DNA from 2 places in the Kitasatospora sp. NPDC094019 genome. Region 2 is predicted to be linked to the other one. Evidence: riboswitches for the same ligand, from Rfam matches in the RefSeq annotation. Region 2 holds a riboswitch; the other holds the start of a gene.
The links. Region 2 has a riboswitch for cyclic di-AMP ahead of ACIQ9P_RS18250 (family 16 glycosylhydrolase). Riboswitches for the same ligand answer to the same signal wherever they lie in the genome.

Region 1 (4,660 bases), on a different contig from region 2:
TGGGGGGCTCAGGCCGCGGCGACGTCCCGCACCGGACGGCGCTGCGGCGGAACGACCTCGCCGATCGCCTCGCCGACCAGCGCGACGAGTTCGGCCAGCCGCTCCAGGTCGAGGTGGTCGGGCAGATCGGCGAGGGAGACGATCCGCTCGCCGTCCGGCCCGGCCACGCAGAACAGGTCGATCGGACCCAGGTGCTTCTCGGCGGTGTCGACCAGCGCGGCGACGTCGCTGGGGCGGCGGACGTCCGCGCACACGCCGACGACCGGGCAGCCCGGACGGTCGAGTTCGGTGGCGAGGTCCTCGGCGACCCCGCTGCCCTGGTCGGCGATCAGCATTCCGACGGCTCCCGCCGCGGTGAAGCGGCGGGCGAGGCCCGCCCCCGACCCGCCGTCGAGTACCGCGATCACGACGACCGCACCGGTGACCCGCATGGCCCTGCTCCTCCCTGTGGGCGGCTCCGCACCGGCGCCCACGGACATCTTGCGGAGGATCGTAGGCACGACCGGATCCTCCGCAACAGGAATTACCCCTCAGGTGACCAGGCTCACGCCTGCTTCCCCCCACCATCACCGGAACGATCACCGGACGGCGCCCACGACCGTGCCCACGCCCGCGGTGCGGTGCCGGGGGCACGTCCGGGATACCGTCGACCCATGCCAGCCCAGCCCGCTTCCGTCCGTCCGCCCCTGTTCACCTGGGAGTTCGCCGCCGACCCGTATCCGGCGTACGCGTGGCTGCGCGAGCACCGGCCGGTGCACCGGACCACCCTGCCCAGCGGAGTGGAAGCCTGGCTGGTCACCCGGTACGCGGACGCCCGCCAGGCGCTCGCGGACGGCCGGCTCTCCAAGAACCCGGCGCACCACAGCGAGCAGGCCCACCGCACCGGCCGGGTCGGCATCCCGGGCGAGCGCCAGGCCGACCTGATGACGCACCTGCTGAACATCGACCCGCCGGACCACACCCGGCTGCGCCGCCTGGTGTCGAAGGCGTTCACCCCGCGCCGGGTGGCGGCCTTCGAGCCCCGGGTGCAGCAGTTGACCGACCGGCTGATCGACGGCTTCGCGGCGCGCGGATCCGCGGACCTCATCCACGAGTTCGCCTTCCCGCTCCCCATCTACGCGATCTGCGACCTGCTCGGGGTGCCGGCCGAGGACCAGGACGACTTCCGGGACTGGGCCGGGATGATGATCCGGCACGGCGGCGGCCAACGCGGCGGTGTGGGAAGGGCGGTGAAGCGGATGCGGGCCTATCTCGCGGAGCTGATCCACCGCAAGCGCGCCGACCTCGGCGACGACCTGATCTCGGGGCTGATCCGGGCCAGCGACCACGGTGAGCACCTCACCGAGAACGAGGCCGCGGCGATGGCCTTCATCCTGTTGTTCGCGGGCTTCGAGACGACGGTCAACCTGATCGGCAACGGCGTCTACGCGCTACTGCGCAATCCGGGTCAGCGGGCCCTGCTGCAGGACTCGATCGGCCGCGGCGAGAGCGCGCTGCTGGAGACCGGGATCGAGGAACTCCTGCGCTACGACGGCCCGGTGGAAATGGCCACCTGGCGGTTCGCGACGAGTCCGCTGACCATCGGCGGAGTGGAGATCCCGGTCGGCGACCCGGTGCTTGTGGTGCTCGCCGCCGCGGACCGGGACCCGGCGCGGTTCGCGGACGAGAACACCCTCGACCTGGCCCGGGCGGACAATCCGCACCTGGGCTTCGGGCACGGCATCCACTACTGCATCGGCGCCCCGCTGGCGCGGTTGGAGGGGCGGGCCGCGCTGTCCACCCTGCTGACCCGGCTGCCGGACCTCCGGCTCGCCGCGGATCCGGAGGAACTGCGCTGGCGCGGTGGTCTGATCATGCGCGGACTTCGTGAACTTCCGGTGGAGTTCACGCCGGAACCGACTTCGGCGGCAACCTCCGCGGACCCCTCGGCAGTCCCCTGAGGGGGACTCACGACACGCCGACGCGGAGGTCTCGCAGGGCAGTTCCGGGGGGTGTGAACCTCCATCAATCAGGACATACCTCTTCGGTTGGTGGGCAATCCATCGTCTGACGTGATTTCCGTGTGATAGCGGCGATATGAGCTTGTGATTGCTCTGAAGATCTGTCTACTCTCCGGGGAGCCCGCGGAAGCGGGTCCCGTGCGCGGAACGCCGAGTCCTGCCCGCCGCGTCACCGGAAACCGACCAGAACCCTGGGCAGGGGCGGGGGAACCAGGTCTTGCGCCGTCTCCCACGGCTAGGGGTGAAGCCGCCTCCGCGCGGCCGGGCCACCTCCCGGTCCGAACCCGACAGCTCACCTCGCAGGCGTGCGGAGAGGGACTTCTTCATGCTGCTCGTCGGAAACGGCCGTCATCGTCGCCGCACCCAGACCGAGAAGGCCATCGCCGTCGCCGGTGTCGCCGGTGTCGGACTGGCGCTGCCGATCCTCAGCGCCACCGGCGCCTCGGCCGCCCCGGCCTCGACCTGGGACGCGGTCGCCCAGTGCGAGAGCGGCGGCAACTGGGGCATCAGCACCGGCAACGGCTTCTACGGTGGCCTGCAGTTCACCTCCAGCACCTGGAAGGCGTTCGGCGGCACCGCCTACGCGCCGCAGGCCAACCAGGCGTCGAAGGCGGCGCAGATCACCGTCGCCGAGAAGGTGCTGGCCTCGCAGGGCCCGGGCGCCTGGCCGGTGTGCTCCAAGAAGGCCGGCCTGAGCAAGGGCGGTGCCCCGGCGGCGGTCGACGCCTCGGCCGACGCCGCGCCGGCCGCCCCGAAGCCGCAGGCCCAGCCGCAGCAGCAGACCCCGGAGCAGCAGACCCCGAAGCCCCGGGCGCCGCAGGCGCAGGTCGAGCAGCAGGCACCCAAGGCGGGCCCGAAGCACGCCGCGCCCAAGTCGCCGGCCCAGCAGGCCCAGGCCGAGCAGCAGGCACCCAAGGCGGCGCCGAAGCACGCGGCCCCCAAGCCGACGGCCCAGCAGGCCCCGCAGTACGCGCAGCAGCAGGCCCCGAAGGTCCAGCAGCCGCAGGACGGTCAGGGCTACACCGTCCGCTCCGGCGACACGCTGGCCGGGATCGCCACCACGCAGGGCGTGCAGGGTGGCTGGCAGGCCCTGTACGACGGCAACCGCGGCACGGTCGGCGGCGACCCGGACCTGATCATCCCCGGCCAGGTCCTCACCCTCGGCTGACGCTCCCGCGCACCCCCCGCCCGCCCCTTGTCCGCCCGTCGTCCGAGGTGGGCACGCGGGCGGCCGGGCGGCCGGGCGGGCGGGCCCGGTCCGGCCCGTTCCACCCCGTTCGTCCACCCGGGGGCGTCCGGGGCCGGGCGACCAGGTGAACTACCGGTGGGTAGCACGGCCACACGCTGAGACGGAGCCGAGGCCGACGTGGCCCGGACAGCCCGTGCGGTTAGGCTCTGGTCGTAACGACTCCGCAATCGTCCGGCCGACGGCACCCCACTGTCAGCCGTACCTGCTTCCGCTAGGAGATGCCTCGTGCCGTCCATCGATGTCGTCGTAGCCCGTGAGATTCTCGACTCGCGCGGCAACCCCACGGTCGAGGTCGAGGTCGGCCTCGACGACGGCAGCACCGGCCGTGCCGCTGTTCCGTCGGGTGCCTCCACCGGTGCCTTCGAGGCCCTGGAGCTCCGCGACGGTGACAAGAACCGCTACTTCGGCAAGGGCGTCGAGAAGGCCGTCCTGGCCGTCATCGAGCAGATCGGCCCCGAGCTGGTCGGCTACGACGCCACCGAGCAGCGCCTGATCGACCAGGCCATGCTCGACCTGGACGCCACCCCGGACAAGTCCTCGCTCGGCGCCAACGCCATCCTGGGCGTCTCGCTGGCCGTCGCGCACGCCGCCTCCGAGGCCAGCGACCTGCCGCTGTTCCGCTACCTCGGCGGCCCGAACGCGCACGTCCTGCCGGTCCCGATGATGAACATCCTCAACGGTGGCTCGCACGCGGACTCCAACGTCGACATCCAGGAGTTCATGATCGCTCCGATCGGCGCGGAGTCCTTCTCCGAGGCCGTCCGTTGGGGCGTCGAGGTCTACCACACGCTCAAGGGCGTGCTGAAGGAGCGCGGCCTCTCCACCGGTCTGGGCGACGAGGGCGGCTTCGCCCCGAACCTGGACTCCAACCGCGAGGCCCTCGACCTCATCGTCGAGGCCATCCAGAAGGCCGGCTACGTGCCGGGCAAGGACATCGCGCTGGCCCTGGACGTCGCCGCCTCCGAGTTCTACGAGGACGACGCCTACCAGTTCGAGGGCAAGGGCCTCACCTCCGCCGAGCTGATCGAGTACTACGCCGGTCTGGTCGCCGCCTACCCGCTGGTCTCGATCGAGGACCCGCTGGACGAGTCGGACTGGGACGGCTGGAAGGCCATGACCGAGAAGCTGGGCGACAAGGTCCAGCTGGTCGGCGACGACCTGTTCGTCACCAACCCGGCCCGCCTGGCCCGCGGCATCGAGACCGGCACCGCCAACGCGCTGCTGGTGAAGGTCAACCAGATCGGTTCGCTGACCGAGACCCTGGACGCCGTCGAGCTGGCCCAGCGCAACGGCTACCGCTGCATGATGTCCCACCGCTCCGGTGAGACCGAGGACGTCACCATCGCCGACCTGGCCGTCGCCACCAACTGCGGCCAGATCAAGACCGGTGCCCCGGCCCGCTCCGAGCGCG
Region 2 (4,660 bases):
GAACTCATGGAGGCCACCGGCGAGACCGCCAACCTGGCGGTGCTGGAGGGCGGCGAGGTGGTCTACGTCGGGCAGGTGCAGTCGCGGCGCTCGATGCGGATGTTCACCGAGGTCGGCCGCCGGGTGCAGCCGCACTGCACCGGCGTCGGCAAGGCCCTGCTGGCGCAGCTGCCGGAGGAGGAGGCGCGCGCCGTCCTCGGCCCCAACCCGCTGCCCGCGCACACCCCGCACACCGTGACCGACCCGCAGGAGCTGATGGCGCAGCTCGCCGAGGCGCGCGAGCGCGGCTACGTGGTCGACGACCAGGAGCAGGAGATCGGCGTGCGCTGCATCGCCCTGGCCGTCCCCGGCGCGCCGACCCCGACGGCGCTGTCCGTCTCCGGCCCGGAGGCCCGGATCAGGGCGCTGGAGGAGCAGGCCGGCGCGGCGTCGCTGGTGCCGGTGATGCACGGGATCGCGACCCGGCTGGGCCGGGTGCTGGCTCCCTGACGATCCGTCGGCGCGGCGACGCGCCCGGACGTTCACCCGTTCGAGCCACCCGTGGAGCCGTCCGAGGGCGGGTTGCCCGGCCCCGGCGGACCGGTCGGCGACGCTGGTCCGGACGCGGCCCGCGACGGCGCGGGTGTGCCGGACACGAAGGGCAGGGTGAGCGGCGATGACCCGCAGCGGTTCCGTTCGAGGACTTCTCGGCAGGTCGTTGGTGGCGGGGTGCGCGGTGGCGGTACTGGCCGCCGGGCAGGCCGGGGCGGTCTGCCCGGACGACAAGGCGCCCGCGCCCGGGACGAGTGCCCCGGCGCCGGGGGCCGGCGACCCCGGCGCCGCGGAGCCGGGCACGAACGCCGACCCGGCCGCGGCGGCCAAGCACTCGGACTCCGACCTCTACGTCGTCCGGATCGACCCGGACCCGGCCGCGCCCGGCGGCAGCACCGTCCTGCACGCCTTCATCGGCAACCTCGGGCCCGACCGGACCGCCTCACCGTTCACCGTCGTGGTCACCCTGCCCGAAGGGGTGACGGCCGAGGGGCCGTTCTTCCCGGAGAACTGCTACGAGTTCCAGAACGGCCACCGGGTGCGCTGTACCTTCCCGGCCGGTCTGCCGAAGTTCCGCAGCGCGACGGCGCTGATCCCGCTGCGGCTCTCCGGCGACGTCCCGCTCGGCGAGCTGACGGGCGGCTACGTCGCGGTGCGCGGCGACGACGACCGGAACGAGGCGAACAACCGGCAGCCGTTCGCGATCGAGGTCGTCGAGACCACCGGTCCGAGGCCGATCGTCTGACCGTCGGCCCCGGACCGGTGGCTGCTTCTAGCGGTACACCCGGACGTAGTCCGCCGCGAAGGTGATCGGCGTGGTGCCCGAGGGCGCGGGGTGGTAGTTCCCCGCGCTCAGGGACAGGTTGAGGATCGGGTACGCCGTCCAGCCGGCGCCGACGCCCTTGCCGTCCGAGAACACCTTGGTGCCGTTGATGTACCAGTCGACCGAGGTGGCACCGTAGTGGGTGCCGACGGTGACCCAGCCGTCCTTCGCGATCGCCTTGGCGTCGGTGACGTACAGGTGGCCCGGGTTGATGTGGTTGGTCAGCTCCAGCAGGTTCGGGTTGTCGCTGTGGTACTCGAAGGAGTCGATCTCCCCGTGGGTACCGCTGGTGCTGTTCCACGTCCACAGCGCCGGCCAGGCGCCGGTGCCGGCCGGGAGCTTGACCCGGGTCTCGATGTAGTCGCCGGTCTTCACCTTGAAGCCCTCACCGGAGTACTCGGTGGTGAGCAGCCCGGTGTCCCATGCCTGCTTGCCGTTCTCCAGCGTGTGCGCGCTCGGCCTGGCGGTGAAGGTGGCGACGCCGCCGGAGACGGCGACGTTGTTCTTGTTCAGCCAGTCGAGCTTGTTGTCGTTCGGGTTGTGGTCGCCGTAGTGGTAGGAGCTGCTCCGGTCGGCGGTCCAGCGGGAGCCGAGGGCGAGGCTGTCGAAGTCGTCCGACCAGGTGAGCTTCTTGCCCGCGACCGGGGCACCCGTGCTGGGGGTGGTCGGGGTCGGCGTGGGGGTCGGCGTGGGAGTGGGGGTCGGTGTGGTGGCGGAGACGACGAGCTGGCGGGAGGGCAGGTTGTGCCAGCCGCCGCCACTGTCCTGCCAGAAGCCGAACTGGGTGTAGGTGCCGGCCGCCAGCGTTCGGGTACCGGTGGTGATCGACAGGCCGCCGGGGCAGACCTGGACGTTGCTCCTGCTGCCGGGGAAGTCGAGGTTGCGCCCGGCCGCGTCCCGGACGCCGACGCCGACCGTCCTCGCGGTGAAGCAGGACGAGGAGTGCAGCGTGAGCGAGGCCGCCGCGGCCTTGCCGGCGACCATGGTGGCCGGGCCGAGCTTGTCCTGGGTGACGGTCGGCAGGGCGGCGGCCTGGGCACCGGTCACGGCGGGGAGGCCGAGCAGTCCGGCACCGGTGACGGCGAGCGCCCCGGCGGCGGCGAGGGCGGCGGTGCGACCCCGGTGGGAGGGACGGGCGTGGCGGGCGGCCGGACGCCGGGCGCGGAGGCCCGGGTTCCGGGCAGGCCGAGGGGGCTGCGGGGAGGCAGTGGGCATGGCAGTGGTCCTCTGCGACGCCTGCGAGGTGAGCTGTCGGGTTCGGGCTGAGGTTGCCCGGCCGTCCGGAGAGCGGCTTCACCCCTAGCCGCGGCACACACGCGCACGGATGCGCGCACGGCCGGGCACTGACCTGGGTCCCCCGCTCCCGTCCGCTGTGGTGCTCGACTGCCGGCCGGCGGGTGGACGGGACTCGGCGTCCCGGCGGCGGGGCTCCGCTGTGGCGGAAGCACCTGCAGGCTAGGCAGGCCGTCCGCGCACGGACAACCTTCCCGGGGCGGTTGTCACGCAGCTCACACCGCCGCCCCGCGCCCCCGGGCGGCGGGTCCGGGTGGCCGGGGTGGCGGGTCCGGCGGGGAAATCGCGCCACGGAGGCGGGGGCGTCGGATAGGTTGGAGATCCATCCGCGCCCGGACCCGTCCGGGTCGCAGCGAGCACCACGACAGCACGTCCAGAGACGAGGAGACCCGCCCCACCATGACCGCGTCCCTGCCCGCCTTCGCCGGCCGTACCTTCCTGTTCCGGGTCGACAACGGCGCGGCCTTCCGCAACGCGTACTCGGCCGACGGCAAGCGGCTGCGCTGGGAGGGCCTCGGCGAGTCGGCGGGCCAGTGGGAGGACGTCTCCCTGCACGTCGCCGAGGTCGGCCCGCAGCTCTACTTCGTCAGCTGGACCGAGGTCAGCGGCATCACCGTGAGCCACGTCATGGACCTGACCCGGATGACGGTCCGCGCGTTCTGGACGTACGAGGGCGAGGGCGGCCGGGTCGGCGAGCTGCACACCGGCACCCTGGAGCAGGTGGCCTGATCGCACGGAAGCCCGCCCGGGTCCGCGAAGCCCGGCCGGTCGCCCATGGGGCCCGGCCGGGCTTCCGTGCGATCAGGCCGAGGGGCTCGCGGCCGGGACCGTCAGCCGCTGGGAGATCCACTCCAGTGAGGAGGGGAGCAGCTTGCTCCAGGTCTCGAAGTTGTGGCCGCCGGTCTCCAGCATGCTGTAGGAGACCTTCATCGGGCTGCGCGTGGCGGCCACGAACGCCTCGGTCTCGCGCCGGTAGTTGCCGTCGCCCTCCCGGGTGCCGGCCAGCAGCACCGAGACCGCGGGCTGCGGCAGGTTCTTGAGACGCCACATCAGGTCGGCCTCGTTGCGGCGCTGTTCGCTGCCGCCGAACAGGTCGCCGGTGCTCGGGTCGTCGGCCGCCTGGTAGTAGCCGGAGAGCGAGACGGCGGTCGGGAACACCTCGGGGTGGCGCATCGCCAGCTTGAGGGCGCAGTACCCGCCGGTGGAGTTGCCCATGAACGCCCAGGCCCGGGGGTCGGCGGAGACCCGGTAGGTCGCCTGGATCGCCGAGGGCACGTCCTTGGTGAAGTACGTCTCGGACTGCGCGGCGCCCGGGATGTCCTCGCACTCGGTGTCCCGGGGCAGCGCGGGCGAGGGGGTCACCAGCACCAGCACCGTGGGCTGCATCCGCCCCTCCTGGAGCAGCTTCAGCGCCGCGCCCGGGTAGTTGAGCCGGGTGACGAGGTTCTTGGCGATGCCCGGGAAGCCGGTGCTGACGACCAGGACCGGGAACTGCTTCTGCTCGTTCCCGGGCTGGAAGTACTGCGGCGGCAGGTAGACGTACCCCTCGGTGGAGAGGCGGGTGGTGGCGCCGTCGATCCGGACCTCGCGGATCTCGCCGGACTTGTCGCGGTCGCGGCCGAGCGCCCCGCCGCCCTGCACCTCGGCGTGGCCGATGGTCTCGACCCGCAGCCGGCCGGAGGCGTCCACCTTGTTGTGGATGACCACCGGACCGCTGTCCCCGGTGCCCAGCAGGTCGTCCCAGCTGCTGTAGAACGCGAAGTAGTTGTTGGCGACCAGGCCGAGCGCGGCGAGCACGGACAGCTGGGTGGCGAGCAGGGCGCCGATCCGGCCGAGCACGGCCTTCCAGTTCCGCTTCGACAGTCTCGGCCACAGCCAGACCGTCCCGGCCATCGCCGCCACGGCGATCAGAACGGTCAGTGCCAGCACCTTGTGGCTCGTCAGACCCATGTCGTATTTGCTCCCACGCCTCGTACTCCCCCGCCCCCGGGGGAAGGACACCCGGGAGGGCCG

Region 1: it holds a riboswitch for cyclic di-AMP, as region 2 does, so the genes downstream of both, ACIQ9P_RS20605 (transglycosylase family protein) here and ACIQ9P_RS18250 (family 16 glycosylhydrolase) in region 2, are expected to answer to the same signal.

What each region holds. Positions count from the first base shown of each region.
Region 1 is NZ_JBIWIF010000008.1:324,410-329,069, forward strand. It holds gene ACIQ9P_RS20595 (SDR family NAD(P)-dependent oxidoreductase) at 9-431, opposite strand; gene ACIQ9P_RS20600 (cytochrome P450) at 654-1,940, shown strand; cyclic di-AMP (ydaO/yuaA leader) riboswitch at 2,172-2,320, shown strand; gene ACIQ9P_RS20605 (transglycosylase family protein) at 2,326-3,168, shown strand; gene eno (phosphopyruvate hydratase) at 3,475-4,660, shown strand, end outside.
Region 2 is NZ_JBIWIF010000007.1:237,171-241,830, forward strand. It holds gene ACIQ9P_RS18240 (IclR family transcriptional regulator) at 1-489, shown strand, start outside; gene ACIQ9P_RS18245 (hypothetical protein) at 656-1,276, shown strand; gene ACIQ9P_RS18250 (family 16 glycosylhydrolase) at 1,304-2,569, opposite strand; cyclic di-AMP (ydaO/yuaA leader) riboswitch at 2,573-2,742, opposite strand; gene ACIQ9P_RS18255 (MoaF-related domain-containing protein) at 3,047-3,376, shown strand; gene ACIQ9P_RS18260 (alpha/beta hydrolase) at 3,449-4,597, opposite strand.